DNA from 4 places in the Metabacillus rhizosphaerae genome. Region 1 is predicted to be linked to each of the others. Evidence: riboswitches for the same ligand, from Rfam matches in the RefSeq annotation. Region 1 holds a riboswitch; each other region holds the start of a gene.
The links. Region 1 has a riboswitch for S-adenosylmethionine ahead of metK (methionine adenosyltransferase). Riboswitches for the same ligand answer to the same signal wherever they lie in the genome.

Region 1 (8,132 bases):
ATTGAGTGAAGATTTTTACTCTAAGATAAGTATATTTTAAAAATATAGCACCTTTCATTTATTTGTAACTGGGGGGATTCGATGAGAATAGCTATTTTCACAGACACTTTTGCACCAGATGTTAACGGGGTAGCCCGTACATTAAAACGATTCACTGATCATCTTGAGTCAAACGGGTATGAATATAGAGTATTCGCACCTATAAGTACAAATGAAAATTTATTTTCCAGTCATATACATCGTTTTGCAAGTTTGCCATTTTTTTTATACCCTGAATGTAGATTAGCTTTACCAAACATGCTTCAAGTAAAGGCTGAGCTACAACGATTTAAGCCAGACCTTATTCATGTAGCAACACCTTTTAATATAGGACTATGCGGCTTGCATTATGCCAAGAAATTGAATATACCAATTGTAGGATCTTATCACACTGATTTTGATCAATACTTACAATATTATGATCTACAATTTCTCTCTAAGTTTTTATGGAAGTATATGCATTGGTTCCACAAACCACTTCGTAAAATATTTGTTCCTTCTAATGAAACGATGGAGCAATTAAAACGAAAGGGATTTTCAAATATACGTATTTGGGGAAGAGGCGTTGATTGTAGCCTATTTCATCCGAACTATTCAAATCAAAGAATACGTGAGCAGTATGGCATCAAAGAAAAATACATCCTCTCATACGTAGGGCGTCTTGCTCCTGAAAAGGATATTGAAACCCTTATGAAAATTTGTTTACATCTACCAGAAGAAATAAGAAATCAAATTCATTGGATAATCGTTGGTGATGGACCTTCTAAAGAAGAAATGGTAAAGGCAGCTCCTGAAAATATGACCTTTGCTGGTTTCTTAAATGGCGAAAGTCTTGCAGAAATTTATGCTAACTCTGACCTATTTATTTTCCCATCTCCTACAGAAACATTTGGAAATGTTGTTTTAGAGGCTTTAGCGACTGGTACACCTGTTATCGGAGCAAATTCGGGTGGAGTTAAAAATATTATTAACCAAGAAGTAACAGGCTATCTATGTGAGCCAAAAAATGTAGAGCAATTTAACCAAGCAATTATTCATCTATTAGAAAATCATGCATTACGTCAAAAAATGGGGGAAACTGCTCGTAAATATGCATTATCACAAACCTGGGATCAAATATTTGATGGTTTATTAAAGGAATATGAAGAATCACTCCTTGAGAATAATCATATTCGATATGCATAATGCAAGAATTCATTAGGTTTAACTGCTTTAGATGCAGCTAAACCTTTTTAATTGCTTGATTACATATCAAAAAGCAGTGAGATTTCAGTTAAGAAATCCACTGCTTAATTAGGATTTTTATTCTACCATATATTTTTTAAGTGAATTATTTAAGTTTTCACTTAATGCAATTAATTTTTCTGATGAATGATTAATGGTCACTACCGCATTCACTTGTTCATCAACAGACGCTGTTATCTCCTCAGTTGACGCTGCAGTTTCTTCTGCAACTGCAGATATATTTTGTATCGAATCTAAAATGATATAACTATGATCTGAAACAGTTTCAATTTCTTTATTTAGCTTTGATATTCCTTCAATAATTTTTGAGATAGATGAAGAAATTTCATTAAATTCATTTTCTGATGCTAAAACACTTTGATTTAAGCCACTTGAAATCTCTGTTGTTTGAGACATCACAAGCACGGTTGCTTCTGTTTCCTTTTCTATATTTTGAATCATCGTTTGGATTTGAGATGTAGCCTTATTTGTTTCTTCTGCAAGCTTTCTAACCTCTTCCGCTACGACGGCAAATCCTTTTCCATGTTCTCCAGCTCTTGCAGCTTCAATACTAGCATTTAAAGCCAATAGATTTGTCTGTTTTGAAATATTATCAATCGTTGTCACAATTCCGGAAATTTGATGGACACTTTGATAAAGGGTCGTTATTCCTAAACTGATTTGATCTAACATGTTAGCATTCTCTTTATTGGAAACTTGCAAGCCAATCATACTATCCTTACCTGCTTGAACAGCATTTACACAACCCTCTGTTAATTGGATTATAGCATTGCTTCCTTCTGTCATGTTGGTGAGATTTGCTTGTAAATCACTTGCTTTTTGGCTTGTGGATTCAATATCAGAAGCCTGTGAAACTGATCCTTTTGAAATTTCATTTAGGGCATTTCCAATTTCTTCACTAGTTGTTGTTGTTTGCTCTGATAAAGCTGAGAGCTCATATGATGAAGTGGAAATGGAATAACTTGTGTCCTTCAAATCATGAACTAAAGCTCGAAAGTCATCATTTATCTTATTTAATGATAGTGCAAGTAAACCGAATTCATCTTTTCCCTCTTTTAAAGGGTTTACAAACAAACGACCAGCTGAAATTTCAGATGAAGCAATCAGGATCTGATTTAATACTTTTAACTTTCTATGAATGAAAAAATAAAACACAGACAAGCAAACGATCGTAATAACAGCTGGTATTCCTAACAAACTCCAAAATAACCCTTGCGATTCTTGAATTTGTCCAAAAGTATTTTTCACAATAATATAGCTAAGAAGTCCAATCGTACTCGTAAGTACTACTGCTAAAATCGCAAGACAAATTTGAAATTTAACTGAAATCCTTTCATAAAACTTCATCTCTTTTTTCATTTTGTAGCCCCCACAGTTTTATGTCTTTACCTATTACATCGGATATGAGGGTACAAATGTTAACTTCTTTACTCATAAAAATCAAAATAAAATTAGTAAATGCAGAAAAATTAGTTAATAGGCCCTTTAGCCTTTTAACTAATTTTCGTTTATAGTTCAAATTCCCATTCTTCTTGCAAAAGCAAATAGAGAATAAATAACGTGTTTTCTACATTAAACACTTACCCAATATTTTACTAATGAGACAACAGGTGGATGTAAATTGTTTCAAACTATTTCAAATATCGATAAAATTCGTGTTTAATCTTACGACAAAAAGAGGTCCACCCCCTTATTGAACTTCAACTGAAGTCTCAATATGGTCATGAACCTCTCCTTTTTCAACATGAACTACTATCTTATATATACCAGTTTCTTCAAATTGATAGGAAGATGTGTACGTCCCTTTTGTCGATGCTTCTTCTGCATCAATATACTTATGTTGTTCTTCTCCATCCTTCCAAATTTCAAATCTCACCGTCGCATCTGGAAATGGTTGTTCACCCTCTTGAATTGTTGTTGATAACTGCTCCTCTTCATTTACCTTAAAATCAGATAATTCGTCTACAGTTATCGTTACACTACTATGATGGTGCCCCGCTTCTGTTTGTTCATGATGCTGGTGCTCATTCTCGCTTTCTTTTTCATCATTCTTTTCTGTAATCGTAGCTGTTGAGCCTTCTCCTACCTGAATATCTAATGATGGCATCGTATGATAACTTTCTACATTTGTATGTGCGGTTATTTTGAATGTACCATCTTCCTTAAATTGATAATTAATTCCATATGTACCTGTTTCAATAAGTTTTGCTTCAATTTTTTCTGAAACATCACCAAGTTTTATCTCAAACGTTACCTCTGCATCGTCCACTAGATCATCACCATAATATACTTTTGCAGAGATTGGTACTTCTTCGTTTTTATTAACATGTTTACTAGCAATTATTTCAACCTTTGGTGCTTTTACTTCCTCTTCAGAAGCGACTTGATGTTCTTGATGATTTGCTGATTCTTGACAGCCGCTTAAAACTAAAGAAAGGAAAATGAAGGAGCAAGTGATTATCCCTTGTTTCATATTGTATAACCTCCAAATCGTCACTCATACTATGATATAACATAACTATCATAATTAGATACGTTTTCTTTGATGCTTCAATATTTATTCACATATAGAAGAAAAAATATTCACTTATTAAGTCTTATACACTGATATAGAAAAGGGTCTGATGCAAAATACATCAGACCCTTTTCTTCTTTTATAAATTATTGATTTAACGCTTCTTTACTTAACGCTTCAGCTTTGTCTGTGCTTTCCCATGGAAGATCTAGATCATTACGACCGAAATGTCCATACGCAGCAGTTTGCTTATATATCGGACGACGTAGATTAAGCATTTTTATAATACCCGCTGGACGTAGATCAAAGTTGTTACGTACAACAGCTACTAAAACTTCTTCCGATACTTTTCCAGTTCCAAATGTATCAACTGAAATCGATACCGGTTGTGCAACACCAATTGCATATGCTAATTGAACTTCACATTTATCAGCTAATCCAGAAGCAACAATATTTTTCGCTACATAACGAGCAGCATAAGCGGCAGAACGGTCAACTTTTGTCGCATCCTTACCAGAGAATGCACCACCACCGTGACGTGCATAACCACCGTACGTATCAACGATAATTTTACGTCCAGTTAAACCAGCATCTCCTTGAGGTCCCCCAATGACGAAGCGACCTGTTGGATTAATGAAATACTTTGTATTTTCATCAATTAATTCTGCAGGGACAACTGGGTTAATAACATGCTCTTTTAGGTTACGCTGAATTTGTTCTAATGAAATTTCTGGGTGATGCTGAGTAGAAATAACGATCGTATCAATACGAACTGGTTTATCATTTTCATCATATTCTACCGTAACTTGTGTTTTACCGTCTGGACGTAAGTAAGGAAGTATATCCTCTTTACGTACTTCTGTTAAACGACGTGAAAGTTTGTGAGCTAATGAAATTGGAAGTGGCATTAATTCCTTTGTTTCATTACATGCAAATCCAAACATTAATCCTTGGTCTCCAGCACCGATTGCATCAATTTCTTCATCAGACATTAGGCCTTCACGAGCTTCAAGTGCTTGGTCAACACCCATAGCGATATCGGCTGATTGCTCATCAATTGAAGTAAGAACTGCACAAGTTTCTGCATCAAAGCCATATTTAGCTCGTGTATAGCCAATACCTTTAATTGTTTCACGAACAATTTTTGGGATATCAACGTATGTAGTTGTTGTAATTTCCCCAGCAACTAAAACTAATCCTGTCGTAACAGACGTTTCACACGCTACACGTGCATTTGGATCTTTTTCAATAATTGCATCAAGGATTGAATCTGAAATTTGGTCACAAATCTTATCTGGATGGCCTTCTGTTACAGACTCAGAAGTAAATAAACGTTTTTTAGTCATGTTAAAGTTTTCCTCCTCATACTCATGTTCAAATTGATCCGGAACTCTTCCTTTTACCTAAAAGAATCACGCTGGCATGTTTTGTGAACAGAATTATTATGTACCTCTACCACATGCTTGTCCTGGTAAAACTCTAATGAAGAAGATACGCTTATTTTCTGTTATCAAAAAAACCTTTCCCTAAATGAGGAAAGGTTTGTTATCGTTCATAGCCTTTCGCTCTTATCGATCAAGGGCTTTCGCCTTGCATCAGGTTAGCACCTTTGCGTCGGAAAATGTCATTTGGGCATAATCGCCGCTTTCCTTTGATAGCAGGTTGCTGGGTTTCATAGGGCCTGTCCCTCCACCAGCTCGGGATAAGAGAATCCGTTCAAGGACATATCATAGCGCACTGGGGTAATGGTGTCAACAAAAAACAGCAAGTTATCAGAGATTATTTCCTATTAATTTTCATGATTAATCTATTCATTAGTGTTACCCATTTTGTTGACATATTATTAAGTTTCTTTTTGAAGTATAAAAATTGCTTTCTAAACTTTTTTTCAAAAAACACACACGATTAGTATGTTCAATTAAATATAATGTGTTATACTATTTAAAACTAAGTCAGAATTTTGTAATATATCTTTCTACGTTAATTTTTCGAAAAGGATGGTAATGGGGATGAATATTGTGGAGATGACAAATGAATTAGCAGAGTTGTTAAAAGGGGATAATGCAAGACATAATTTATCAGTTGCTCAACTTGTGGAAAAAGTACTTAAACGCAAGGAAGGGATTTTAACCTCAACTGGTGCAATCCGAGCGACTACTGGAGCATATACTGGTAGGTCTCCACAAGATAAATTTATCGTGAAAGAAAGTTCTATCGAAAATAAAATTGATTGGGGCATTGTTAATCAACCTATTTTAGAGGCTGACTTTGATAAGCTTTATAGTAAAATGATCAACTACTTAAAGGAACGAGAAGAATTATACATTTTCAATGGTTTTGCCGGTGCAGATAAACGCTATCAGTTGCCTCTTCAAGTCATAAATGAATATGCTTGGCATAATTTATTCGCACAGCAGCTTTTTATAAAAGACAATGAAAAATCGATTACAAATGAGAAGCCTTTTACTATTCTTTGTGCACCACACTTTAAAGCTGATCCTGCTGTTGATGGTACAAATTCTGAAACATTTATCATTATTTCATTTGAGAAAAGAACAATTTTAATCGGTGGGACAGAATACGCTGGTGAAATGAAAAAATCTGTCTTTTCAGTTATGAACTTTTTGTTACCAGAAAACAATATTCTTTCAATGCATTGCTCAGCAAATGTTGGTTTTGAAGGTGATGTTGCTTTATTTTTCGGTTTATCTGGAACTGGAAAAACAACCTTGTCTGCTGATCCTAACAGACGATTAATCGGTGACGATGAGCATGGCTGGTCTACTTCTGGCATCTTTAATATTGAAGGCGGTTGCTATGCGAAATGTATTAATTTATCGGAAGAAAAAGAGCCCCAAATTTTCAATGCCATTCGCTATGGTGCCGTTTTAGAAAACGTTGTTGTTGATAATGAAACTCGTGAAGCTGATTATGATAATTCCTTTTTCACTGAGAATACAAGGGCTGCATATTCGTTAGATGCTATTGATAAGGTTATTACACCTAGTATAGCGGGACATCCACAAGCAATTGTTTTTTTAACTGCAGATGCATTTGGGGTTCTTCCTCCAATTAGCAAGTTAACTAGAGAACAAGCAATGTACCATTTTTTGAGCGGCTATACTAGTAAGCTTGCAGGAACTGAGCGAGGAATTACCGCTCCTGAGGCAACCTTTTCAACTTGCTTCGGTTCACCATTCCTACCATTACAAGCCACTCGCTATGCGAACATGCTTGGACAAAAAATTGATGAACATGAAGTTCAAGTATTTTTAGTTAATACAGGCTGGACCGGTGGTGAATATGGCGTAGGGAATCGAATAAAGTTACAATATACAAGAGCAATGGTTCAAGCTGCAATTGAAGGAGATCTTGATCATATTGAGACGGTAACTGATGAAGTATTTGGCCTCAACATTCCAATACACGTTCCAGGTGTTCCGGATGATAAACTTCAGCCACATCTTACTTGGAGCTCTAAGGAAGCTTATGAAAAGAAAGCAAAAGAGCTAGCATCACAGTTTAAGAAAAACTTTGAAAAATTTGCACATGTTTCCCCTGAAATCCAACAATTTGGTGGACCTATAGGTTAAAAGAATTGGAGGCTGACTCAAAAGCTAATGAGTCAGCCTCCCTTTTATTTAAAGAGATATTAAACTGATAATTGATAACTTAAGTTATATTTCAACATAATAATTTTATCCTAACCTGCAAACAAAAATTCATGATATTGTAATTTTTCAATTTCACTTCAGGATTAATTTAGGCTCTTTCCTAAAAATAGTAGTTTTTTAAATAAAAACTATTTCAGGTTGATTGGAACACTATAAAACAAATAAACCAGGTGAAAAAGCTAATTACTTTTTCACCTGGTTTATCTTTTGTTTTATTAATTCGTTGAATTAAGGGCAACTAACCGATATGTTACAACTGTTTTATTTTCATGAAGCTGAAGTTTTTCTACAATAGCCTCACCAGCAATTTCTCCATCCTTCGTTTTTCTAACCTCTAACGGAATATCGATCGGATATATTCTATATCCTTCTTTTGTTAAAAGAAATACATTTTCTTCCACTCGTTGTTCTTTACCTTTTGTTACAATCATTGTATTGAATTCAACAGGCATTCCCAAAAGAAAACCTCCTTATTGGTACATTTCATTTTATTTTATTTTACCACCTTGTCCTGACAAGAAAAACTAATTTATTGTTTTTTCATCCAGGAACATAGTCTATGTAGTGTTTCACGGTTTATTTTAGGAGGAAAATAATGAGTAAATCCCTTAAAGTACCAGCTTTCAACTTGTTTATTTAATTCCTTTAATCTTTTTTCA
Region 2 (8,132 bases), 1.2 Mb from region 1:
CGTATACAGTAAATATTGATGCCGATTGCTGAACAGTCAAGCCGTTTTCAATTAAGAAAGGACTAAGCCAACCAGCTTCGAGGCCATCTCCCATCATAAAGAGCATGACGCCGAGAAAGCCAAAGCTTAATTTTTTAGGTATTCCAATTTTATCTAACATTCGTTTCTCTCCAAACCTTGTTTTTAGTAATGTAACTTTATTTGTTATAGGTTACATTCATTTTAGAAAAAAAATGTTGTGCTTTTTTCCACTCTTCATACATAACGTCATTGTGTTGAATATCAGGCTTAATTATATTGATTTCATCTGACAGTTTGTCAGTTAATCCTAATGTCTTGTTGCAAATAACAGTGGCACCAACAGCAGATGCTTGACTGTATCCTTGACGAATATATACGTCTTTTTGTAAGAGATTGGCTACAAATTTTGCTAAAGTTCTACTTTGAAAACCGCCGCCACATGCCCACACATATGGTAAATCGAAAGAACTTACTTCACATAATTGATCATAATGCCACCTGATTGTGCAAGCAATTTCCCATAAAGCAGAAGCGACAAAATGAGCGCGAGTTAAGTCATGTGCTAATGGAGTATTGAAAATAAATCCGCCTTTCTTTGAAGCATTCTTCTCATCAGTAAGATACATACCTAACGCTGATACACAATCAATGTTCTCGAGCTTACTCATTTCATCTTCCATTTGTTGATAACTTTCATTAGGATAGAAAATAGCTTTTAATTTTTGATAATTTAGTCCGGTAATCCCTGGATTCGTTTCAAGTAGCCATGTATTTTTTTGTGTATAAGCATTCGTCCAAGCTCTTTTTTCATGATCCACTCGATATTCATTTGTCATTTTGCAAATAGGGGTGGTTGTACCTGATACAATGACGACATCTCGATTTTCGGCAAATGTACTTTCAATTGCGAGTTGAGTATCTCCGCCACCGACAATAATCAAAACATCCTTCTTTAACCCTAACTCATTTGCGATTGTTGGTGTTATTTCACCAAGTATTGTGCCAGATGCTTTAATTTCTGGTAAAAACTTTCTAGAAATCCCAAATTGTTCACACATCACATCAGACCAATCTGTTTTTTGAACATCATATAGCAGTGATTCTGTTGCCTGGGATGGCTCATAGACTAAGACACCACTTAATTTATAAGTAATCCAGTCACTAATACTAGTAAATGTATCGATTTTATCCCATAACATAGGCTGTCGGTTCTTAAGGGCAACAAGCTTTAAAGCCGAAAACAAGGCAGAAGGTAACCTACCTGTTGTTTCAAAGATAAATTCTGGATCAGGCAATGTACGTTCCCATTCACGACCACGATTATCAATGTTTGGTAAGCCGATAAATGAGTTCCCGTCCCGATCCTGTAAGACAATCCCTTGGCGTTGACTTGTCGAGGTAATCGCCTTAATTGAAATATCAGGTGCGCTTGTGATTACTTTTTTCGCTAAAAAAATAAGTTTTCTCCAAAGTAAATCAGGTGAAAAATAACGACTATCTGGATAAAGAGATTCGGTTTCATACTGAATATCCTCTCTTTCGACAGCTATAACCTCACCTGTAGTCGCAACAATTGCTACTCTAGCATTTCCTGTGCCAATATCAAATACTAAATAACCTTGTTTTAATGTCACTTTATTCACTTCTTTCTATGACTTTACATTTAGACTTTTTTGATTATAGATTGTCGGAACGTCAAGAGTACGTTTTATATACCACTTCGTAAACGCTTGATTCATAATCGATACGTGATGATCCTCAACCTCATAACTTGCACCAGCAAGGTGGGGGGTAGCTAAAACATTTGGCAATTTGATGATTTCATAATCACTTTTATCTGGTGGTTCATGATAAAATACATCTAAAATAGCCCCACGAATTTTACCTTCTTTTAAGACATGAACAAGTGCATCTCGCTTAACGACAACTGCTCTTGACGTATTTACTAAGATTGCGTCTTCCTTCATAAGTCCTAAATAATGTTCATCTATCATTCCGATTGTTTCTTCGGTACGAGGGAGGTGAATAGATACGACATCACTAGTTGAAAAAACCTCATCCAAGGATACACGAGTATGGTTGGGATTTTGGCTTTCAACATATGGATCATAGTATTGAATGCTGCATTGAAAACTTTCAAGAACAGCTGCAATTCTCTGACCAACGGCACCGAATCCTACCATTCCAATAGTTTTTCCTGTAATCTCATTTCCTTTGAACTTTAAATATGCTTGTAAGTAGTCTCCATCCCATTTTTCCTGCTGCAACCATTCAGAGGAGGCGATTGTATGTCTATAGAAGGTAATGAGATTGCCAATGAATAATTCAGCAACTGCTTGTGCATTTCGAGCGGGGGTATAAAATACCGGAATTCCTCTTTTGGTTGCAGCTTCAACATCAACATTGGAAGGCATGCCACGACACACACCAACAAATTTCAATTCAGGTACTTCTGCAAATACATTTTCAGTCACTTTATCTAACTCAGCTATTAATCCCTCAGCCTTTGATTCTTTTAATAGAGCGATTAACTCAGCTTCGTTATAGGCTCTACCATTCTCTTTCCAACAACGATAGGTACAATCGCCAAAAAGTTCCTTTAATTTGACTAGACCTTCGTCGTTATACGGTGCTGTTACTAAGACATTCATTTTCTTCATCTCCTCTTTTTGCTTTGAAAACAACCCTTTAATTCAAAAAAATAAAAAAATCTCTTCCCAAAATGTTGGAAAGAGATGGTTATTTATTATCGTTCTCACAATAAACTATAAGGGCAGCTCTTTCTATCTTTCAAGCAATGCTTGCTGGAATTGGCACATTATGTTGCCGAGGTTTCGACGGGCCAGTCCCTCCACCTCTCTTAATAGAAATAACAAAATATTTAATTGATTAAATTGTTTATATATTTAGACAATGTATTAAATATTAAATAAAAATTATAGGTAAGTCAATCTATTTTCTAAACTTTCTAAAGATTGGTTCGATATGTTATAATTTATAAAGCAATTTTTTCATGAAAGGATACTAGTTATGCAGGAATATATAAATATAGAAGATGGTGTTGTGCCTTCAGTTTGTTCACTTGACTGTCCAGATCAATGTGGATTACTGATACACAAAAAAGAAGGAAAAATCGTTAAAATCGAAGGTGATCCTGAACATCCTGTAACAAAAGGGAATATTTGCAATAAGGTCCGAAACATGGGTGAACGAATCTATGATCAAAAGAGAATTAAGACACCCTTGAAACGTATTGGTGAAAAGGGTGAGGGGAAATTTCAGCCAATTAGCTGGCAAGAGGCAATCGAAACGATTACAAATCAATGGAAAAAACTTATCTCAGAAGAAGGATCAGAAACCATTCTTCCTTATAGTTTTTATGGGAATATGGGAAATATCAATGCAGAAGGAATGGATCGCCGGTTCTTTCACCGCTTAGGGTCAAGTCAAATTGACAGGACGATTTGTTCAGTTGCAGGTTCAAAAGGATATAAGTATACAATGGGTGGAAGTTATGGAACAGACCCAGAAGAAATGACGGAAACAAAGCTATTTATCATGTGGGGAATTAACGCTGTAAGCACGAATATGCATCAAATGATGATTGCGCAAAAGGCTAGAAAAAATGGCGCTAAAATTATCGCCATTGATGTACACAAAAATCAAACAGGGCGAATGGCAGATTGGTTTATCCCAATTCTACCAGGTACGGATGGAGCCCTAGCATTAGGGATTATGCATATTCTTTACAAAGAAAAGCTTGTTAATCTATCATTCTTAAAAGAATATACTGTTGGTTATGAAGAGCTAGAAGAACATGTTAAGAACTATGATCCACAAATGGTCTCAGATGTTACAGGTGTTGCTGTAGAAGACATTTATACATTAGCTCGGATGTACGGAGAGACCTCTCCTTCTATGATAAGAATTGGCAATGGATTACAGCATCACGATAATGGTGGAATGATTGTTAGGACAATTGCGTGTTTACCTGCATTAACAGGACAGTGGGTTGTAAAGGGTGGGGGAGCTCTGAAATCAAACTCTGCCTATTTAGCCCATAATACAAAAGCGCTGCAACGACCAGATCTTATGAAAAAGCAAACTCGAACAATAAATATGAACCAATTAGGTAAAGCGTTACTTGAAACAGAAGAGCCCATTCGCTCATTGTTCATATATGGAAGCAACCCAGCTGTTGTGACTCCAGATGCTAATAAGGTACGTGAGGGTCTTGCTCGTGAAGATTTATTCACTGTCGTTCATGACTTGTTTTTAACGGAAACAGCTATGTTTGCAGACATTGTTTTACCTGCTACATCAGCTTTTGAAAATACTGATTTTTATACGTCTTACTGGCATAACTATATCCATCTGCAGGAACCTGTCATTTCATCATTTGGAGAAAGTAAATCTAATACAGAGGTATTCAGACTTCTTGCTCAAGCAATGGGATACGATGAACAAGCATTTAAGGATTCAGATGAAGAATTAATTCAACAAGCTCTAAACAATTTATCGAACCCTTATTTACCAGACAAATGCCATGAAAAATTAAAAATAGATCGCTATCTGAAAGCAAGTACAAGTGATTTATTGAAAAATTTAAACACACCAAGTGGTAAGATTGAGTTGTTTTCTAAAAAAATGGAATTAGATGGTTACCCCGGACTCCCAACCTATATTCCTTTATTAGAAGAGACAGATTTTCCTTTTCAATATGTACCTGGACCAAATCATAATTTTTTAAATTCAACCTTTTCAAATAATGAGAAACATATCAAACTTGAAAAAGCACCAAAATTATTTATGAATCAACATGATGCGGATAAACGAGGTATTGAAGATGGAACAGTTGTCCGAATTTGGAATGATCGTGGAGAATGTGAGCTCTCAGTTTCTGTAGGCAATCAAGTTTTACCAGGAGTAGTCGTAAGTCAAGGCCTTTGGTCAGACATCACGGGTAAAAAACATTTGGTCAATTCCTTAACTCCAGATCGAGTTTCCGATATGGGCGGGGGTGCTACATTTTTTTCAGGCCGGGTAAATGTAGAAGTAATTAATCAGAAGGAAATGGTTTAAAACCTGTTTTTTCTATATATTACCGTTTTTTTCATAAAGAATGTCTTTAGTTGGCTAACTCTAACAAGTGGTCAACTAAAGACATTATAACAATAACTTTTCCAAGTCTTAATTCAAACTGATTTACGTTCGTCAAAAGGAAAATCTTTATTTAGAGAACGGATTGATAACGGGTCAAAGAAGTTTGCGATTTCTCGTTCTGCACTTAAAAGAGAATCAGAGCCATGAATCACATTTTCCGCTTTGGAATATGCAAAATCACCACGAATTGTACCAGGTAATGCTTCTAAAGGACTTGTTTTTCCAATCATGCTTCGAGAAACTTCAATAATATTTTCGCCTTCCCAAACCATTGCAAAAACAGAGTCTGATGTAATAAATTCTACCAACTCACCAAAAAATGGTTTATCTTGAAGCTCCATATAATGATATTCAGCTTTTTCACGACTTATAGTCATAAGCTCTGCATTTAACAATGTGAACCCCTTTTGCTCAAAACGTTTAATAATTTCACCAATTAAACCTCGCTTTACACCATCAGGCTTCACCATAATAAACGTACGCTGTATCGGCATAATCATCACCTCTTAATAATGAAATAAATTAGTATACTAGTGTAGTTTTTAAATCTTGTAGTATACATTATGTCAATTTTTCTCATTTATATAACAGGTTGCTAGAAAAAAGTAGTTATGCTTAAATTGATTCAATAAGTGTATGAGCAAGTGGAGAGGGGATAATCGTAAAGTAGTATTAAACTAGAGGATAGTTTAAATTGCAGAAAAAGGCTATTCATATTACATGAAAAATTAAAAGCTAGGAGGACATGTCCTCCTAGCTTACTTAAGATTTCTAATTATATCCGTTGAAAAAATAAACAAATTCTTAGAGAAATTAAATAATTCCTTGAGCAATCATAGCATCTGCAACTTTAACAAAACCAGCAATATTAGCACCAACGACTAGATTTCCAGGTGCACCATACTCTTGAGCTGCTTTCATGCTTTCGTTGTAAATGTTTTTCATGATATCATGTAATTTGGCGTCGACTTCCTCAAACGTCCAAGCTAATCTTGCACTGTTTTGAGCCATTTCTAATGCCGAAACTGAAACGCCACCTGCATTTGCTGCTTTTGCTGGTGCAAATAAAACCTTATTTTTCAAGAAAATCTCGACTGCTTCTAGTGTAGAAGGCATGTTTGCACCTTCACCGATCGCTTTCACACCATTAGAAACTAATAGCTCAGCTGAATGTGCATCTATTTCATTTTGTGTTGCACAAGGTAGGGCGATATCACATGGAATCGTCCAGATCCCCGAACATCCTTCAACATAATGCGCTTCTGGATGTTCGTTTACATATTCACTTATTCTTTTGTTTTCTACTTCTTTTAAGCGTTTTACTGTTGAAAGGTCTATGCCATTCTTGTCATATACATAACCAGTTGAGTCACTACATGCTAATACCTTAGCACCTAATTGCATCGCTTTTTCAATAGCATAAATGGAAACATTACCTGAACCTGATACAACTACCGTACTTCCTTTGAAGCTTAAGTTTTGATCCTTTAACATTTCTTCTACAAAGTAGACTGTTCCATATCCAGTTGCTTCTGTTCGTGCTAAGCTTCCGCCGTAACCAAGGCCTTTACCTGTTAATACGCCAGCTTCGAAGCCGCCACGCATTTTTTTATATTGTCCAAACATATAGCCAATTTCTCTAGCTCCTACACCGATATCACCAGCTGGAACATCGATATCAGGACCGATATACTTGCTAAGTTCAGACATGAAGCTTTGTGTAAAGCGCATGATTTCCGCATCTGATTTTCCCTTAGGATCAAAATCAGCTCCGCCTTTTCCGCCGCCAATTGGTTGACCAGTTAAAGAGTTTTTATAAATTTGCTCAAAGCCTAAAAATTTAATAATACTTGCATTTACAGAAGGGTGAAATCTTAAACCTCCCTTATATGGACCGATAGCACTGTTAAATTGGACACGGAATCCTCGGTTAACTTGCACATTTCCTTGATCATCAACCCATGGAACTCTAAATGAGATGACTCTTTCAGGCTCAACAATTCTTTCAAGAATAGCTTGCTTGATGTAGTGAGGATTTTTAGCGAGAACAGGAACTAAAGAATCAAAAACTTCTTTAACCGCTTGATGAAACTCACTTTCATGTGGATTACGCTTTTTTACAGTTGCGTAAACTTGTTCGACATACTCTTTCACATTATCTGTAAATGATTGCTCTATTTTCTCGATTGTTTTCATCCTTTTCATTCTCCTATGAGTCAATATTAAATAAAAATGATCATATTGACTGAAATATTTTAATTTTTATTAGATTTACTGTTAAGCTGTATTTTATAATCAAATAATAATCCAATCAATATAAAGAAACGATAAAGTTAATGCGTTTTATGCATGAATGAAAATCAGGGGGAACAACAATGGAAATTAGACAGATAAGGTATTTTATGGAAGTTGCAATGCGAGAACATGTAACAGAAGCAGCAGACTCTCTGCATGTGGCACAATCCTCTGTGAGTAGACAGATATTTAATTTAGAAAGCGAATTAGGCGTTGACCTGTTTATTAGAGAAGGAAGAAGAGTAAAATTAACTCCAATTGGAAAAGTATTTTTAGAGCGGATGAAACATGCAATGAATGTGATTGATGATGCGACACGTGAAGTAGAAGAGTATTTAGATCCAGAAAAAGGGACGATTCGAATAGCTTTTCCGATTAGTTTGGCAGCACATACGTTACCTACTGTGATTTATGCTTTTCGTATGCACTATCCAGAAGCGAAATTTAAACTGAAGCAAGCTCTGTATCAAGACTTAATAGATGGAGTGGTGAAAGGGGATTTTAACCTTGCATTAATTGGTCCATTGCCAATGGATGAGAAGAAGATTAAGCGGAAAATATTATTCACGGAAAATATTGTTGCTCTCTTGCCAATTCATCATCCACTTGCAAACAGGTCGACTATAAAGTTGCGCGAACTTAAGGATGACCCT
Region 3 (8,132 bases), 2.4 Mb from region 1:
AAACATTAAAAAATTAATGTTTACTAAATTACGTTATTTTTAGAACATTTTCGCTATTAAGAAAATGTAATGCTTGATTAGCATGTTACCAATGATTATTTGGATTTGTCAACAGTTAATATGAAAATCACTTATAATAGTCAGGAAGTCGGTCTTCAAATACAGGAATTTGCCCTCTTACTTGTTTGACTGTTTCAACATCGATTTCTGCTGAAATGAAACCAGTGTTTTCGTCAGCCTCTGCGATAATCGTACCCCAAGGATCGATTATCATGGAATGACCAGCAAATTCGTTTTTAGGATCAGAGCCTGATCGATTACAAGCTACAACATAACATTGGTTTTCGATTGCACGACTTAAAAGCAATGTTCTCCAATGATTTAGTCGAGGTAAAGGCCATTCAGCTACTACAAATAGAATCTCTGCTCCTTTTGTTGTATGAGCACGAATCCATTCCGGAAAACGAATATCATAGCAAATTACACCAGCACTTTTTATTCCATTGATTTCGAATAATCCTTTTGCAGTTCCTGCAGTTAAGTAATGATGTTCATCCATTAATTTGAATAAGTGGAGTTTACTATATTCATGAACAAACTCACCTTGGTTGTTCATGATGTACATCGTGTTGGTGACATTGTCCTGCATCTTTTTAGCAACAGACCCACCGATGATGTTAACATGGTATTTTTTTGCGAGTCGGGAAAGAAATTGTTTCGTTTTTTCCCCTTTTTCATCGGCTATCACATCTAAGCGAGTAAGGTTATAGCCTGTTGTCCAAAGCTCAGGTAAAACGATGATCGCTGGATTTTCCTTTTCTACTGCAACAGCTACTTTTTCCTCTACTTGCTGATAGTTGAATGCGGGATCACCGAATTTAATATCAAGTTGTATACAAGTAATGACAGGTTTCAATCAAAATCACACCTTCATTTTTAAAATTTTACTTTACAAGTTGATTCTAACAATATATTATTTGTGACTAGAATTTCAAGAATTTTTTGAGAAGGTGTTAAAAATGAAAACCTTTAAACAATCACAATTATTAGAAACATTACCGAAGCAATTCTTTGCAAGTCTAGTTGAAAAGGTAAATAAGATTATTGCACAGGGTCATGATGTTATTAATCTAGGTCAAGGAAATCCAGATCAGCCTACACCTGATCATATTGTTAAAGCCATGCAAAATGCAGTGGAAAAACCACAATTCCATAAGTACTCTCCATTTCGTGGTCATACTTTCTTGAAGGAAGCGATCGCAACTTTTTATAAAAGGGAATATGGAGTTGAAATTGATCCATCGACTGAAGTAGCGATTCTATTCGGTGGAAAGGCAGGACTTGTTGAGGTTCCTCAATGCTTGTTGAATCCAGGGGATGTTGTACTTGTTCCAGACCCTGGTTATCCGGATTATTGGTCAGGTGTTGAGCTTGCACGTGCCAAAATGGAAGTAATGCCACTAATCAGAGAAAAACATTTTTTACCTGACTATAATAGTTTGACTAAAGAAGCGGTAGAAAAAGCAAAACTTATGATTTTAAACTATCCAAATAATCCAACAGGCGCAACTGCAACAGAGGAATTCTTCGAAGAAACCGTAGGATTTGCTAGAGGAAATGACATTTGTGTAGTGCATGATTTTGCTTATGGGGCTATTGGCTTTGATGGAAAACGTCCAATAAGCTTTTTACAAACTAAAGGGGCAAAAGAGGTCGGGATTGAAATCTATACTTTTTCAAAGTCATATAACATGGCTGGGTGGCGAATTGGGTTTGCCGTTGGTAACCCATCTGTGATTGAAGCCCTAAATCTTTTGCAAGATCATATGTATGTAAGTGTATTTAGTGCAATTCAAGAAGCGGCAGCACATGCCTTATTAAGTCCACAAACATGTGTAGCAGAGTTAAATGCACTTTATGAATCTCGTAGAAATACTTTGATTCAAGCTGTTCGTGAAATTGGCTGGGATGTGACAGCTCCATCTGGATCATTTTTTGCCTGGTTGCCTGTACCTAATCAGTTTGAATCATCTCAGGATTTTTCAGATTACTTATTAGAAAATGCCCATGTCGTGGTTGCAGCTGGAATTGGCTTCGGGGAATACGGTGAAGGGTATGTAAGGGTAGGTCTTCTCACTTCAGAAGAAAGATTAGTAGAAGCTGCTAACCGAATAAAAGCATTGAATTTGTTTTAAAAATCATAGTTGACAGTTCAAAAGTGATCTGTCATAATCCATATTAATTTACTCAACATTATGAACGTTTCGTTCTTATCAAGAGCAGGTGGAGGGACTAGCCCTATGAAGCCCGGCAACCGACTTAAACATGTGTTTGAGCACGGTGCTAATTCTTGCAGCATTCGCTGATAGATAAGGAGATATGCTTGTTATTTATGCATATAAAAGCCCCTTCGATCTATTAGTGTCGAAGGGGCTTATTATATTTTTCGAGCATCATAATACTATAGACTAATACCATCTCTGCCATATGTACAAATGATAATCAATGTTTAAGAAAAAGTAATAGGTATTATCCAATTAAAAATGATAAAATTAGTAAGATAAATAAAAAGATTCAGAATATCAGATACGCTTTAATAGAAAGTAGGGTTTAAAGTGAGTGAAGTAATTGCTACATATCTCGTACATGATGCTAAGGGAGATTTAAGTAAAAAGGCTGAGGGAATTGCTTTAGGTTTAACAGTTGGTTCTTGGACCGATCTCCCATTGCTTGAACAAGAGCAATTAAAGGCACATAAAGGGCGAGTATTAGAAGTCAGTCAACTAGAAAATAGTGAAAAAACGAATCAATACTTAGGGAAGAAAGTTACAAAAGGTAAAATAAAAATTGCTTATCCAAGCATAAATTATAGTCATGATCTACCTGCCATCCTAACAACTATATTTGGAAAGCTGTCACTTGATGGAGAAGTGAAATTAGTCGATTTAGAGCTTTCGGAGGATGTGAAATCTTCATTCCCTGGACCAGCATTTGGTGTTTCTGGAATTCGTGAAGCGTTAGGTATTTATAATCGACCTTTATTAATGAGCATTTTTAAAGGTGTGATTGGAAGAGACCTTACATATCTTAAGGATCAATTAAGACAGCAGGTTTTAGGTGGAGTGGACCTAGTAAAAGACGACGAAATCCTTTTTGATAATCCATTAACACCATTTGAAGATCGGATTATAGCTGGTAAAGAAGTTTTAAAAAATGTCTATGAAGAAACTGGCCATAAAGCATTTTATGCTGTTAATTTGTCTGGAAAAACGTTTGAATTAAAGGACAAAGCGAAGCGAGCTGCAGAGCTCGGTGCAAATGTATTACTTTTCAATGTGTTTGCATATGGACTTGATGTTCTTCAAAGCTTAGCAGAAGATCCAGAGATTTCTGTTCCAATCATGGCTCATCCGGCTGTTAGCGGAGCGTCAACTGCTTCAAGCTTATACGGGTTTTCTAGCTCGTTATTACTAGGGAAGCTTTTACGAATCTCTGGAGCGGATTTCTCTTTATTTCCATCACCATATGGTAGTGTTGCGTTAGATCGCAACGAGGCACTTGGTATTGCGGAAAACTGCTTAAAGGAAGATGTGTTTAAAAAGTCATTCCCAGTACCGTCTGCTGGCATTCATCCTGGTCTTGTACCATTGCTTATCCAAGACTTTGGTAATGACTCTGTGATTAATGCAGGTGGAGGAGTTCACGGACATCCAAATGGAGCCATTGGCGGTGGTCGTGCATTTCGAGCTGCAATCGATGCAACACTTAAGGGTATCACTTTAAAGCAAGCATCGACCTCTGATGAAGATCTAAAACTTGCAATTGATCTTTGGGGTGCAAAAGAGGTGTGCAAATGAACAATAAAGCAATAATCTGTGATTTTGATGGGACGATCACAGAGACAGATAACATCATTGCGATTATGAGGCAGTTTGCACCACCTGAATGGGATGGCCTTAAAAAAGATGTACTATCTCAAGAAATTTCTGTTCGAGAAGGTGTTGGAAACATGTTTCAACTTCTACCTTCTTCTATAAAAAAAGACATTGTTCAATTTATATTAGATCATGCTGAAATTCGCCCTGGTTTTAAAGAATTTGTCCAATATACGAAAGAAAAAAATATTCCGCTTTATATTGTTAGTGGGGGCATTGATTTTTTCGTTTATCCAATCCTTGAAGGTTTGATTGATGAAGGACAAATTTATTGCAATAAAGCTGATTTTTCGAATGAAATGATTACTATTGAATGGCCTCATAGCTGTGACCATACATGTGATAATGATTGTGGCTGCTGTAAACCTTCACTAATTAAAAATTTAACAAGCAAGGATCAACTCAAAATAGTTATTGGAGACTCGATTACAGATTTACAAGCAGCAAAACTGGCTGATTTTGTGATCGCAAGAGATTTTCTCTTAGAAAAATGTGAAGAATTACATTTGCCACATAAACCATTTACAACCTTTTATGATGTAATTGAGATAATTGAGGGGGTGTCAGTATGAGTCTAATGGCTAAAAGATGGGAAGAGCTTGCTGATATTAAAAGAGTACTAGCAAGACGTGATTGGTTTCCAGGTACGAGTGGAAACTTGGCGATAAAGATTGATGACGAGCCTATTAGTTTTCTCGTTACTGCAAGTGGGAAAGATAAAACAAAGGAAACAAACGAGGACTTTTTACTAGTTGACAGTAAAGGTCAGCCAGTTGGAGAAACTCACTTAAAGCCTTCTGCAGAGACACTTCTCCATGTTGAAATTTTCAACAAGACGAATGCTGGCTGCAGTCTACATGTTCATACAGTTGACAATAATGTGATTTCTGAATTATATGGTGATAAAGGAAGCATTACATTTAAAGGTCAAGAAATTATAAAAGCATATGGATTATGGGATGAAGATGCTGAGTTTACTATTCCGATTATCTACAATCATGCACATATCCCAACATTAGCAGCTGATTTCGCTAAGTTTGTGAAAGCAGATGCTGGTGCTATCTTAATAAGAAACCATGGGATTACGGCTTGGGGAAGAGACGCCCTAGAAGCAAAAAAATATTTAGAAGCTAGTGAATTTCTTTTTTCTTATCATTTGAAATTATTATCTTTCAAACATGTAATGGTGTAATACCCTAGATAAAATAACGATAAATTAGAAAATGGAGGAGTTGTCAAAATGGCAGTTATTAAAATTAGAAATACAAATGAAGTAATTGAAGGTCATGAAAATGTTTCAAGCTTTTTGGAAAAACAAGGAGTTCTTTATGAACATTGGGAAATGCGTAAACTTCCTGAAACTTTGAAAGAAAAGTTCGTATTAAGTGATCAAGACAAAGAAGAGATTTTATCAACATACAAAGAAGAGATTGAAGATTTGGCAGAAAGAAGAGGTTACAAAACCTGGGATATAGTTGCTTTATCAGATGCAACACCAAACTTAGAGGATTTACTTAAGAAATTTGAAAACGTGCATACTCACACAGAAGATGAGGTTAGAGCGATTACGGCTGGACATGGTATTTTTATCATCAAAGGCGATGACCAAACTGGCTATTTCGATGTTGAACTAGAAGCTGGTGATGTCATTTCTGTACCAGAAGGAAATCCACATTTTTTTACATTGATGGAAGATCGTCAAGTTGTAGCAGTTAGATTATTTATCGAAACAGAGGGATGGGTTGCACATCCTTTCGAAGAAAAAGAAGAAGTAAATAAGTGAAAAAAAGCGGATGACAAAAAGTGTACTTATCCTTTTTGTCATCCGCTTTTCATATTTCTATTTGCAAATTCCCCATTTTGCTAACGGGAGGCATAGTACTGTACGAGCACATATCAATTGCCAAGTCTGTTCATCAAGTCTTGTTTGTTTTTTGTCAACGATAAAAAGGATGCATCTAATTCCTTATATTTTTCTGATTCTGGTGATAGCAAGCTCAATTCCCCAAGTACGGCAGATATCTCTGTATTTACGCGTAATAGTTCTTCCTCTAATAGTTGTTTATCTGGAGTAATTTGTTGCTTCTTTTTCAACTCGTATTGCTCTAAATTCATCTCTAAACGCTTTATTTTTCTGTCCTCGATGACGAGGAGTTTATTACATAGTTTATTAATAAAATAATAATCATGTGAAACAATGAGAATTGTTCCTGGAAACTTGCTTATGGTTTCTTCCAATTGCTCACGACTAGCTAAATCTAAATGATTAGTGGGTTCATCTAAGATTAATAAGTCATTTTCACAAAGTAACATATTAGTCAATTTGATACGAGTGCGTTCACCTAAGCTTAATGTTCCGATCGGTTGTGTTAATTTATCGGCTTTCATGCCCATGTTTGCAAGTGTAGTTCTTGCTTGGAAAAGTTTATCCTTTTCAGAAAGATTTAAAGCTTCAATTGCTGTTTGTGAAATTGGCATATCTGCTATATCTTGGCTTAAATAGGCAATGTTGAGGGAAGCACTGATCGACAATTCTCCAGACGTTATTGTTTCATTCCCTAATAACATATTTAATAGAGTTGTTTTACCTGATCCATTTGGACCGATGATTCCGATTCTTTCACCATGATTGACATAAAAATGACTTTCTTTAAAAAGCATTCTGTTTGAGAATGTTTTTGAGAGACTTTTCGCTTCAACAATTCTTTTTCCGCGCTTTTTACTAGCTTCAAATTGAAAGCGAACCTTTTTCTCTTCAATTGGTTTGTCTACTTTGTTTTTTTCGAGCTCTTGATTCAACCGCTTCATTTTAGAATTGATTGCGTTATCAAGCTTTTTAGCCTTAACTCCATGATACTCTTTAAAGCCTTCCTGATCTCTCATCGTTCGGTGAGCTTTTCCAGCCCATTGTTGTAATTGTGCCATTTGTCCTTCTACGCGGGCTTTATATTTTTGTTGAACGTCATATTGATGTAATTGATCCTCATATCGTTTTTGCTTTTCAATACGGTAAGTTGAATAATTCCCATTGTAAATCGTTAGTTTTCCAAGATCTAATTCAAACACCTTTGTGATCGTTTTGTCTAGAAAATAACGATCGTGAGAGATCAAGATGACTGTCCCGTTAAATTCTTGTAATTGATTCATTAACCAATTCACACCCTGAAAATCTAGACGGTTTGTCGGTTCATCTAATATGAGAATATCTGGGTTAGTTGCCCATATTTGCGCTAAAGCAATTTTTAGCTTTTCACCACCACTGAGATGTTCAAACCGTTCTTCCTGCCATGAATGAACTTTTTTTAACCCTAATTCACTTGCGCGTTCAAGAAATTCGGCAGACAATTGGTTATCATCATTCACCGTGTAATCGACTGATTGAAGTAAATAGCCTATCCTCATTTGTGGATTTCTATTAATTGTACCTTGATCAGGTTCAATGTCTCCATAAATCAAATTTGCTAATGTTGTTTTCCCAGCTCCGTTAGCACCGACAAGGCCGATCCGGTCATTTTTATTTAGATCAAATGTGAGATCCTCTAAAACTGGTTTCTCACCAAAATGCTTCTTAAGATTCCGTGCTTGTAATATGAACATAAAAAAACCTCCCTATAACCTAGAGAGGTGTCGCTTGCCACTTTATACATAATCGTAAAAACAAATAAAGGTTCTCAAATAGAATAAGAATCCACAGATATTTGTTATAAGGATGTATAAGTTGAAGAATAGGCAGACTAATCCAATTTCTCTAGGTTTGATTATGATTCAATTTGGTTGAATATAATGTCCTGAAAAAATCAGATTAGAACTTCATTGCTTCAACATTCACCCTTTCCACATTTATTAATAATAAGTATATGAGGTTTTATTTGAAAATGCAACTATTACATAAAAAATTGTAGTAGTATAATTTTGATTAGAACTCCTTACATGAATATGTTTATTTTTTCATATGATAAGGAGACTATATAATACTATTTTTAATATCTAAGTCGACTTTTTTAACAACAAAATTAGTTAGGGGGGTAAAAGGTGAAGGTTCGCTACCATTATGTAACAAAAGAAGATGTAAAGTATTGCGATCTTAATTCAACCGTAAAACAAGCATATGATTTTTTGAAAGCAACAGGTTTTCGTTCGATTCCAGTCTTGAAAAACAATGGGAAAACATTTGTTGGTTTTATTTATAAAGTCCAT
Region 4 (8,132 bases), 1.9 Mb from region 1:
TGTAGAAAACTGTCAATCTATTTGTGAGTAAACCTGACGCTAATTTTTATCAAATAATAAAAAACCAATGTTATAAAATCACTAATATTTATGCACGTTAAAGATGTATATTCCATAGTTTACTAGGAGCTAGATGACAAAGCGCTTATTCACAGTACTAGATTTTTATAGTTTCCTGCTTCATTCAAAAAGGCTGCTGGCTAAAATGCCAACAACCTCTTTTGCGTTATCTCCACAGCAAATTTACTGCTAGATATCCGATAATCCCTGTTTATTTTGTCTTATAATACGTAAGTGCCAGTGCAAACGCAAGTACTGTACCTTTTACAATATCCATTGCATAATATGGTACTGACATCATAACTAAGCCATTTTGAAGAATCCCAATTAACACTGCTCCAATAAATGTACCAAACGCATTTGGTTTTCCCGCCCCTAATACTGAGAAACCAATAAATGCTGCAGCAACTGAGTCCATTAAGTATGGAGAACCAGCATTAATTTCTGCTGTCATAACACGAGAAGCTAGAACGATTCCACCAATTGATGCAAAAAGAGCAGATAATAGATATGCAGCTATCTTATACTTATTAACTGGAATACCTGATAATCTTGCCGCTTCGATATTTCCACCAATCACATACATATATCTCCCATGCTTTGTAAAGTTCAGAAAAATGTGTACAACTACCACAACAATGACCATGATCAAAATAATCCAAGGAACCTGACCAATTTTTTCAAATATTGGGCTAATGATGCCTGTTGAAAATGTACCATCAGGCATTACCATATTTTGCGAAACAGTTGCACCCTTTGTGTATGTGAGTGCAATTCCTTGTACAATAAACATTGTCGCTAATGTAATTAGCATATCAGGAACCTTGAGTTTCACAATAATAAATGAATTTAACACTCCCACAAGTAATGATGCGACAATTGCGGAAAATATCGCAATAAACGTATTTTGAGAAAACCACACAAACATTGAAATAACAATTGCATTTGATAATGAAGCCACTGATCCAACTGACAAATCAAAACCATTTACTGATAACGAGATCGTAATTCCAATTGCGATAATCGTTACAATAGAAATAGAACGTAATATATTAATAAGATTATTGCCTTGAATAAACGTTGGATTAGATATAGCGAAAACGATAATAAGAATGAAAATTGTTAAAATCGTCCCATATTTATATAAAAATTGAAAAAGATCAAATGTCCTTTTTGAAGGATTACTCGCTTGTACAGGATTTGATTGATTCATCCTTAGTTGCCTCCTGTTGAATAAAATAATAGCTCTTCCTCATTGGTTAAGTCCGTTTCTAATTCTTTTGCAACCTGTCCATCATATAAAACATATAATCGAGTGGTAATCCCCATTATTTCTGATAACTCAGAGGAGGCATAGATAATTGCCTTTCCTCTTTGTGCCAGCTCACATATAAGCTCAAAAATATCTTTTTTCGCTCCGACATCCACGCCTTTAGTTGGTTCATCAAAGATATAAACGTCTGCATCAGCTATTAACCATTTTCCTATGGCAATTTTTTGTTGATTACCACCAGACAGATTTTGGACTCTTGCTTCTTCTGAAGGTGTTTTAATCCCTAGACTTTCAATAAGCTCTAATGCCTTTTGCTTTTCTGCCTTATGATTTAAGAAACTAAAAGGCCTTGTAAAAGCACCCAGATTTGCTGCGGTTAGATTTGTTGCAACTGACTCCATAACAAGAATTCCTTCTTTTCTTCTTTCCTCAGGTACTAATGCGATTCCTTGTTTTACTGCTTGATATGGATTTGATAAAGTTAACACCTTACCTCGTAGTTTTACCTCACCTGACTTTATTTTTGCTTCTCCGAATAAAGCTTTACATAATTCCGTTTTACCAGCTCCAACTAAGCCTGCAACCCCAACAATTTCACCCTTATGAACTGACAGAGAAATATTTCTTATTTTATCCGTATCTGAAAGAGTGTTTACTTCAAAGATCTTTTCACCAATTTGAGAGTGTTTTTTCGGGAATTGTTCTTGCAATTCCCTGCCTAGCATTTGTTCCACTACCTTACCTGTCGTGGTATCAGCAACAAACTCATGTGAAACTAACTTACCGTTCCTCATAATTGTAATTTCATCACAGATTTCAAAAATTTCTGGGAGCCGGTGGGAAATAAAGATGATTCCTACATCCTTCGCTTTAAGCTCTTGCACGATCCTGAACAACTCTTTTGTTTCTGAATGGCTAAGCGGGGCTGTTGGTTCATCTAATATAAGAAATTTACAATCTGTCGAGACTGTTCTAGCAATCAGTACCATTTGTTTTTCTGCCAAGGTTAACTCGCTAACTAATTTTTTGGAGGAAACATGAATGTTTAGGCTGTTCAAAATAACTGTTGCTTTTTTATGAAGATCCTTCCACCTTACAAATTGTCTTTTCCCCATGCCATTAACAGTATTTGATAGCATAATATTTTCCCCTACTGTTAAATTTGGTATGAGCGCAGTATCTACCTCTTGGTGAACAATTTGAATACCACAGCCTTGTGCTTCCTTTGGGGTACGGATATTTGTTTTATGATCATCAATTAAGATCTCACCAGTGTAATGGTCATAGGCACCTGATAAAACCTTCATTAACGTTGATTTCCCAGCACCATTTGCTCCAATTAGAGCATGGGTTGTACCACTTTTCATTGTAAAATCTACAGAATCTAATGCCTTCACACCAGGAAATTCGATTGAGACTTCTTTCATTTTTAATACTGTATGAATCATCATTTACCTCCTCTGATGTTAATGGAGAAAATTTTGCTATTATTCTATCAAAACCTATTTTTCATCTGTGGAGATTTCTACCAGTATATGGGGGATAAAAGCAAACACCCTCTTATACTAGACCAAGAGAGTGTTCGCTCATTTTCTTAAGAAATAGATTTTACTTTTTATAATACTCTTTTAATGTCTTCATCCATTCCTCTTCAAATGCGGTAGACTGTCCCCAACCTTCAACAGTATTTGCAAGATTTACCATATTAATAGGCTCGTCTGATTTCCCTAATACTTCACCAGAAATAAGTGATGCTTCAAGGTTATACGTTGCTGGCGTTTCTTCACCAGCTAGCTTTTTAGCTAACAATCTCATGTCAACTGCTCCAATTAACTTTGGATCAACTGCTGCCGTATATTTCCAAGAGCTACTCTTATCTTGCATTTCTTGAAGATCTGCATTCGATACATCAATACCGTAAATCTTAATTTCATCTCTACCAGCTTCTTTAATTGCACGTGCTGCACCGATTGCAAATGCATCCCATGTCGCGAAGATTGCATCAATTTCACCTTTAGGATGTTTATTAAGCATTGCTGCTACAGCATTTTGCGTTTTTACAGAAGTATCAGCTGCTGCCACTCCAAAGCGCTCAATTTCTTTAATACCAGAGTTACTAGCCAATTTCTCTTGGTAAACTTGATTACGTCTAACCATCGGAGGAAAGCCATCTACCCAAAGATACACAATATTTGCTTCACCATTAGTATCTTTAATAAGTTGGTCTAATGCTAATGTTGCAAGTGCTTCATCATCCTGAGATGTTAATGTTACATTTTCAATTTGTGCTAATTTTTCCGTTGAATCAAATGTAACAACACTTTTCCCAGCATCAACTAGTTTTTGAACCGCATTAACAGTTGCAGCGTCATCTCCGTGAGAAATAATAAATCCATCATAATCTTCTTCTAGTCCTTGTGCTATGGCATCATGAAATTTTGCCGTGTCTCCATTAGCTGTAAATACATCTACTTGAAAGCCTAATGCCTCTCCTTCTTCCTTCGCACCAGCTAAAAATTGTGCTGTATGATCATCTCCACCGATTTTACGAATGACTTTTATTTTCGCTCCCTCACCCTTAGCAAAGCGTTCTGGAACATTCTCCAATGAAACGTCTGGATTGCCCTTTGCTTTTGCAGGCTCATTAGTTTCTCCACCATTTGACGAACAACCTGTTAATAACAATGTAAATACGAGAATAAAAATAAATGCAGAGTGAAAAACTTTGTTTTTCATGATTGTAAACTCCCCTTTTCTTTTTTTAGTATATTTTTACTTTATTAACATCTATTATCTCTATTTAAATAAAGACCTTAGATAACACAAAAAACCTCTCTAAGATAGAGAGGTTTCGCCACAAGAATATATAGGAGTCTCCTCTCTTATCTTTCAAAACCGTAACGGTTTTGCAGGATTTAGCACCAATTCTATAATAGAACGGTTGCCGGGCGTCATCGGGCCAGTCCCTCTGCCACTCTTGATAAGAGATCGAATATGCAATTAAGTAAAGATAAGAATATGTATACTTTAATAGTGTATAGCATTAATGTCAACTATTATTTGAATATTTATATTAAATGATTTTTTTAAAAATTACCTCTTATTATGTTATAGGAAAATAATAATGTATCCATTTGATTATTACTCCCATTTACAGTTTGAATGCTTTCCCCCACAGACACAGGTGGTAAATCTCAGTTTGTTAAATTAATTATTTGATAAATTTTTTGATAGTAACTGTAAATACCAAGGGAAGAAGAATCTAAAAAGTGTAAAATAAACAGGAATTCCATACCATGTATTCCAATCGTTATTTACCATGTATCCAGACTTAACTAATCCTAATTCTAAGACAAAACATAATAATGTAAAAACAAAAGCAAAAATCCATTTCTTGTGAGGTTTATAAAAATTTACATAGATAGTAGCAATACTCGCAGGTACAAAGCTAATTAACATAGCATCACCTGGCTCGATTGTTTGTTTTTTTGCTAGGTCAAATAAATCGATTAACGACCCTGCAATGCTATCAGAAATCCAAGAAAACCCACTTGAGAAAACAATAGTAATAAATATACCGACCCATGTTAGATTTTTTTTTGGCATGATTAATACGAATAATATTGTTGTTATTACTAAGGTCCATACATACCATTCACCTTCATACTTCATTAATTCCATTAAATCACCTTATTATCATTTATTTTCAAATCAATTATCTTTTATGTTTATCTTGATATAATTAGTTGGAAAATATACCAATTCCTCCTCATCACCCTTTAAGCCTATGTTAATAAGGATAAAAGTAAAGAGGTTGTATAGAATAATGATGTGCAAAAGGAGGTGGAAGAATGCCAAATCGAAATGATAACAAATTTAGAAAAATTGAATCTGAAAGCGCGAAACAAGGGAAATCTCAAGAAGAGTATGCTGCTGAGCTTGAGAGGAACCGTGCGAGAAGTCAAGGAAAAAAATAATTGTATACTTAATGTTAAAGGTGAGCATTTTACTGTGCTTGCCTTATTTTATTTGCAGAATATAAGGGATCTAGTCCACTAAGTAAAAAGCATAAGTACATGGTGTATAACCAGTACTTATGCTAGAGACCTCTAAGCGATCAAACCCTATACATTAACTTTTACGCGCTTTTTTATAGATCGATCAAGAACAAGCGGCAGAACAAGAATAACTCCAATGACCATGCAAACAGCTGATACCTGATATGAAATCCCCAGACCCACCTGTTGTTTTAAGATTCCCGCTAAACTCATCATCAGTACCATCGCGCCCATAAAAAGAGGTGTCATGATCCCGTTTACTCTCCCTACAAAAGATTCCTCAGCATTTTGAAGAATCATTGTATTAATACTAATTTGAATAGCTGGCATCATTAATCCTGTGAAAAACTGGGCTATTAAAGTTAGCCATAAAATCTCCGAGAACCCAATGACTGAAATCATTAGGGCATTTACAAACATACCCGCTGCGAGCATTCGAATCGGTGTTACTTTCTTTGATAAAGCTAACGCGATTCCACCTCCAATAATCATAGCAATTCCGTTTATCGCCATAAACCATTGGACAAACTCCTTATCCATTTGAAGCTGTTCTGTCACAATAAAGATACCTAATGGTTGTATTAAACCAACAGCCAATCCTGCTACGAAGAAATTAGCACCTAGGATGGTGAGAAATCTATTTTTCATAACATACTTAAATCCTTGCACAAATTCTTCTAAAACTGTTGTTTGCTCATCAGTTTTTTCTACCAACTTATCGGCAGGTAAAAACATAAGCGCTACTGCTGAAAGTAAAAACATGACACCTGTGATTGCAATAGATACTTCTATCCCATATTGCTGAAATACAACTGTTCCAATAACAGGTCCAATAATCATAAATAAAGCAAACATCGTTTGATAAATTGACATTCCCATTTGCAGTTGTTTTTCAGGAACATGCACCTTAAATAACTTCATACCTGAAGGCTGAGAAAACTGAGAGAGAATTGAGGAAATAAGCATCGCAAAAAAGACGACCATCCAAGTTGCGAATATTAATGTTAGTAACACAGCAAAAACAGAAATAGCACTTAAAATATCACACCAAACCATCGTTTTCTTCGGCTTCCACCTGTCTGCAAATGTACCGCCAATGATTGAGAAAATAAAAATCGGAGCAAACTCTGCAACTGAAATCATTGAAACCGCAAATGGATCTTCATTTGTTTGCTCCATGACAAATAATAAAACAGAAAAATTTCTTACCCAAATACCAAGCTGCAAGAATAAGCCAGAAAGCAATATCGCTCTTACAAACCGATTTCCCAAAAACTCCTTAAAGCTTGTTTCTTGTTTCATCCTTTTTATCCTCCACTATTCAGCAATCTAAAAATGAATTCACGCACCATATATAATAATTCCACATATCCCAAATAATTCCTTTTATATGATGAAGTTTCAATTATTTTATCGTTAATCCCGTATACAGATTAAGTATTCATGTAAGTATATATACTATTATGACGAAATTAACTTAGTAAATTAACCTTTTGCCTTTCTATTGGTATAATGGAAGACAGAACTTATTTTTACATATAAAAGAAAGGTTTGATCTGACTTGGAACACAATTCCTCAAACTTTATAAGAAGTATTATTACAGAGGATCTTGAAACTGGAAAACGTGATAATGTCTACACACGTTTCCCGCCAGAGCCAAATGGCTATCTCCATATTGGTCATGCAAAATCAATCGTGATTAACTTTGGACTAGCAGATGATTTTAATGGTAAAACAAACTTAAGATTTGATGACACAAATCCATTAAAAGAAGATACAGAATACGTTGAAGCAATTAAAGAAGATGTAGAATGGCTAGGCTATGAATGGGATGGCATGTTTTTTGCTTCCGATTATTTTGAAGAAATGTATAATCGCGCAATACTCCTCATAAAAAAAGGAAAAGCATATGTTGATGACTTATCTGCTGATGAAATCAGACAATATCGTGGGACATTAAAAGAGCCTGGGAAAGAAAGCCCTTATCGAAACCGTTCTATAGAAGAAAATATTGATTTATTTGAGCGCATGCGTAAAGGTGAATTTGAAAATGGAACAAAGGTGCTTCGTGCAAAAATTGATATGTCATCACCAAACATAAACTTGCGTGATCCAGTTATTTACCGCGTATCACATACGACACATCATAATACTGGTGATGCTTGGTGTATCTATCCGATGTATGCTTTTGCACATCCACTGGAGGATGCAATTGAAGGAATAACACATTCTTTATGTACAACAGAATTTGAAGATCAACGCCCACTTTATAACTGGGTAATTGAAGAATGTGAAATGGAGCATAAGCCACAACAAATTGAATTTGGTCGTTTAGGCATCACAAATACAGTAATGAGTAAGCGTAAATTAAAGCAGCTTGTTGATGAAAAGTTTGTTGATGGCTGGGATGACCCTCGCATGCCAACAATTTCAGGTTTACGCAGAAAAGGGTACACACCAGAATCCATCCGTGAATTTGTTAAAGAAACTGGTGTATCAAAAGGGTCTGGAACAGTTGATGAGGCAATGCTTGAGCACTTTGTGAGAGAAGACTTAAAGCTAAAAGCACCACGTACGATGGGGATATTAAAACCTTTAAAGGTAGTTATTACAAATTATCCTGAAGATCAAGTGGAAATGCTTGATGCTGAGATCAATCCTGAAGTTCCTGAGATGGGTACAAGACAAATTCCATTTTCACGTGAAATTTATATTGAACAGGAAGACTTTATGGAGGATC

Region 2: it holds a riboswitch for S-adenosylmethionine, as region 1 does, so the genes downstream of both, WCV66_RS15820 (2-hydroxyacid dehydrogenase) here and metK (methionine adenosyltransferase) in region 1, are expected to answer to the same signal.
Region 3: it holds a riboswitch for S-adenosylmethionine, as region 1 does, so the genes downstream of both, mtnW (2,3-diketo-5-methylthiopentyl-1-phosphate enolase) here and metK (methionine adenosyltransferase) in region 1, are expected to answer to the same signal.
Region 4: it holds a riboswitch for S-adenosylmethionine, as region 1 does, so the genes downstream of both, WCV66_RS01140 (sugar ABC transporter substrate-binding protein) here and metK (methionine adenosyltransferase) in region 1, are expected to answer to the same signal.

The regions. Positions count from the first base shown of each region.
Region 1 is NZ_CP147403.1:2,069,928-2,078,059, reverse strand. Features, by position in the region: gene WCV66_RS10125 (phosphatase PAP2 family protein) at 1-40, shown strand, start outside; gene WCV66_RS10120 (glycosyltransferase family 1 protein) at 82-1,224, shown strand; gene WCV66_RS10115 (methyl-accepting chemotaxis protein) at 1,342-2,643, opposite strand; gene WCV66_RS10110 (FixH family protein) at 2,975-3,757, opposite strand; gene metK (methionine adenosyltransferase) at 3,946-5,145, opposite strand; SAM riboswitch class I at 5,365-5,508, opposite strand; gene pckA (phosphoenolpyruvate carboxykinase (ATP)) at 5,809-7,392, shown strand; gene WCV66_RS10095 (DUF2584 domain-containing protein) at 7,689-7,931, opposite strand; gene WCV66_RS10090 (alpha/beta hydrolase family protein) at 8,003-8,132, opposite strand, start outside.
Region 2 is NZ_CP147403.1:3,225,563-3,233,694, forward strand. Features, by position in the region: gene WCV66_RS15810 (RbtT/DalT/CsbX family MFS transporter) at 1-160, opposite strand, end outside; gene WCV66_RS15815 (FGGY-family carbohydrate kinase) at 198-1,655, opposite strand; gene WCV66_RS15820 (2-hydroxyacid dehydrogenase) at 1,671-2,672, opposite strand; SAM riboswitch class I at 2,802-2,891, opposite strand; gene WCV66_RS15825 (molybdopterin oxidoreductase family protein) at 3,052-5,103, shown strand; gene ndk (nucleoside-diphosphate kinase) at 5,217-5,678, opposite strand; gene gdhA (NADP-specific glutamate dehydrogenase) at 5,998-7,380, opposite strand; gene WCV66_RS15840 (LysR substrate-binding domain-containing protein) at 7,560-8,132, shown strand, end outside.
Region 3 is NZ_CP147403.1:4,424,955-4,433,086, reverse strand. Features, by position in the region: gene WCV66_RS21525 (carbon-nitrogen family hydrolase) at 128-916, opposite strand; gene WCV66_RS21520 (pyridoxal phosphate-dependent aminotransferase) at 1,020-2,195, shown strand; SAM riboswitch class I at 2,268-2,376, shown strand; gene mtnW (2,3-diketo-5-methylthiopentyl-1-phosphate enolase) at 2,616-3,857, shown strand; gene mtnX (2-hydroxy-3-keto-5-methylthiopentenyl-1-phosphate phosphatase) at 3,854-4,507, shown strand; gene WCV66_RS21505 (methylthioribulose 1-phosphate dehydratase) at 4,504-5,127, shown strand; gene WCV66_RS21500 (1,2-dihydroxy-3-keto-5-methylthiopentene dioxygenase) at 5,176-5,718, shown strand; gene abc-f (ribosomal protection-like ABC-F family protein) at 5,832-7,532, opposite strand; gene cbpA (cyclic di-AMP binding protein CbpA) at 7,968-8,132, shown strand, end outside.
Region 4 is NZ_CP147403.1:214,054-222,185, forward strand. Features, by position in the region: gene WCV66_RS01130 (ABC transporter permease) at 272-1,273, opposite strand; gene WCV66_RS01135 (sugar ABC transporter ATP-binding protein) at 1,276-2,781, opposite strand; gene WCV66_RS01140 (sugar ABC transporter substrate-binding protein) at 2,942-4,069, opposite strand; SAM riboswitch class I at 4,213-4,320, opposite strand; gene WCV66_RS01145 (hypothetical protein) at 4,541-5,014, opposite strand; gene WCV66_RS01150 (hypothetical protein) at 5,185-5,310, shown strand; gene WCV66_RS01155 (MFS transporter) at 5,458-6,693, opposite strand; gene WCV66_RS01160 (glutamine--tRNA ligase/YqeY domain fusion protein) at 6,953-8,132, shown strand, end outside.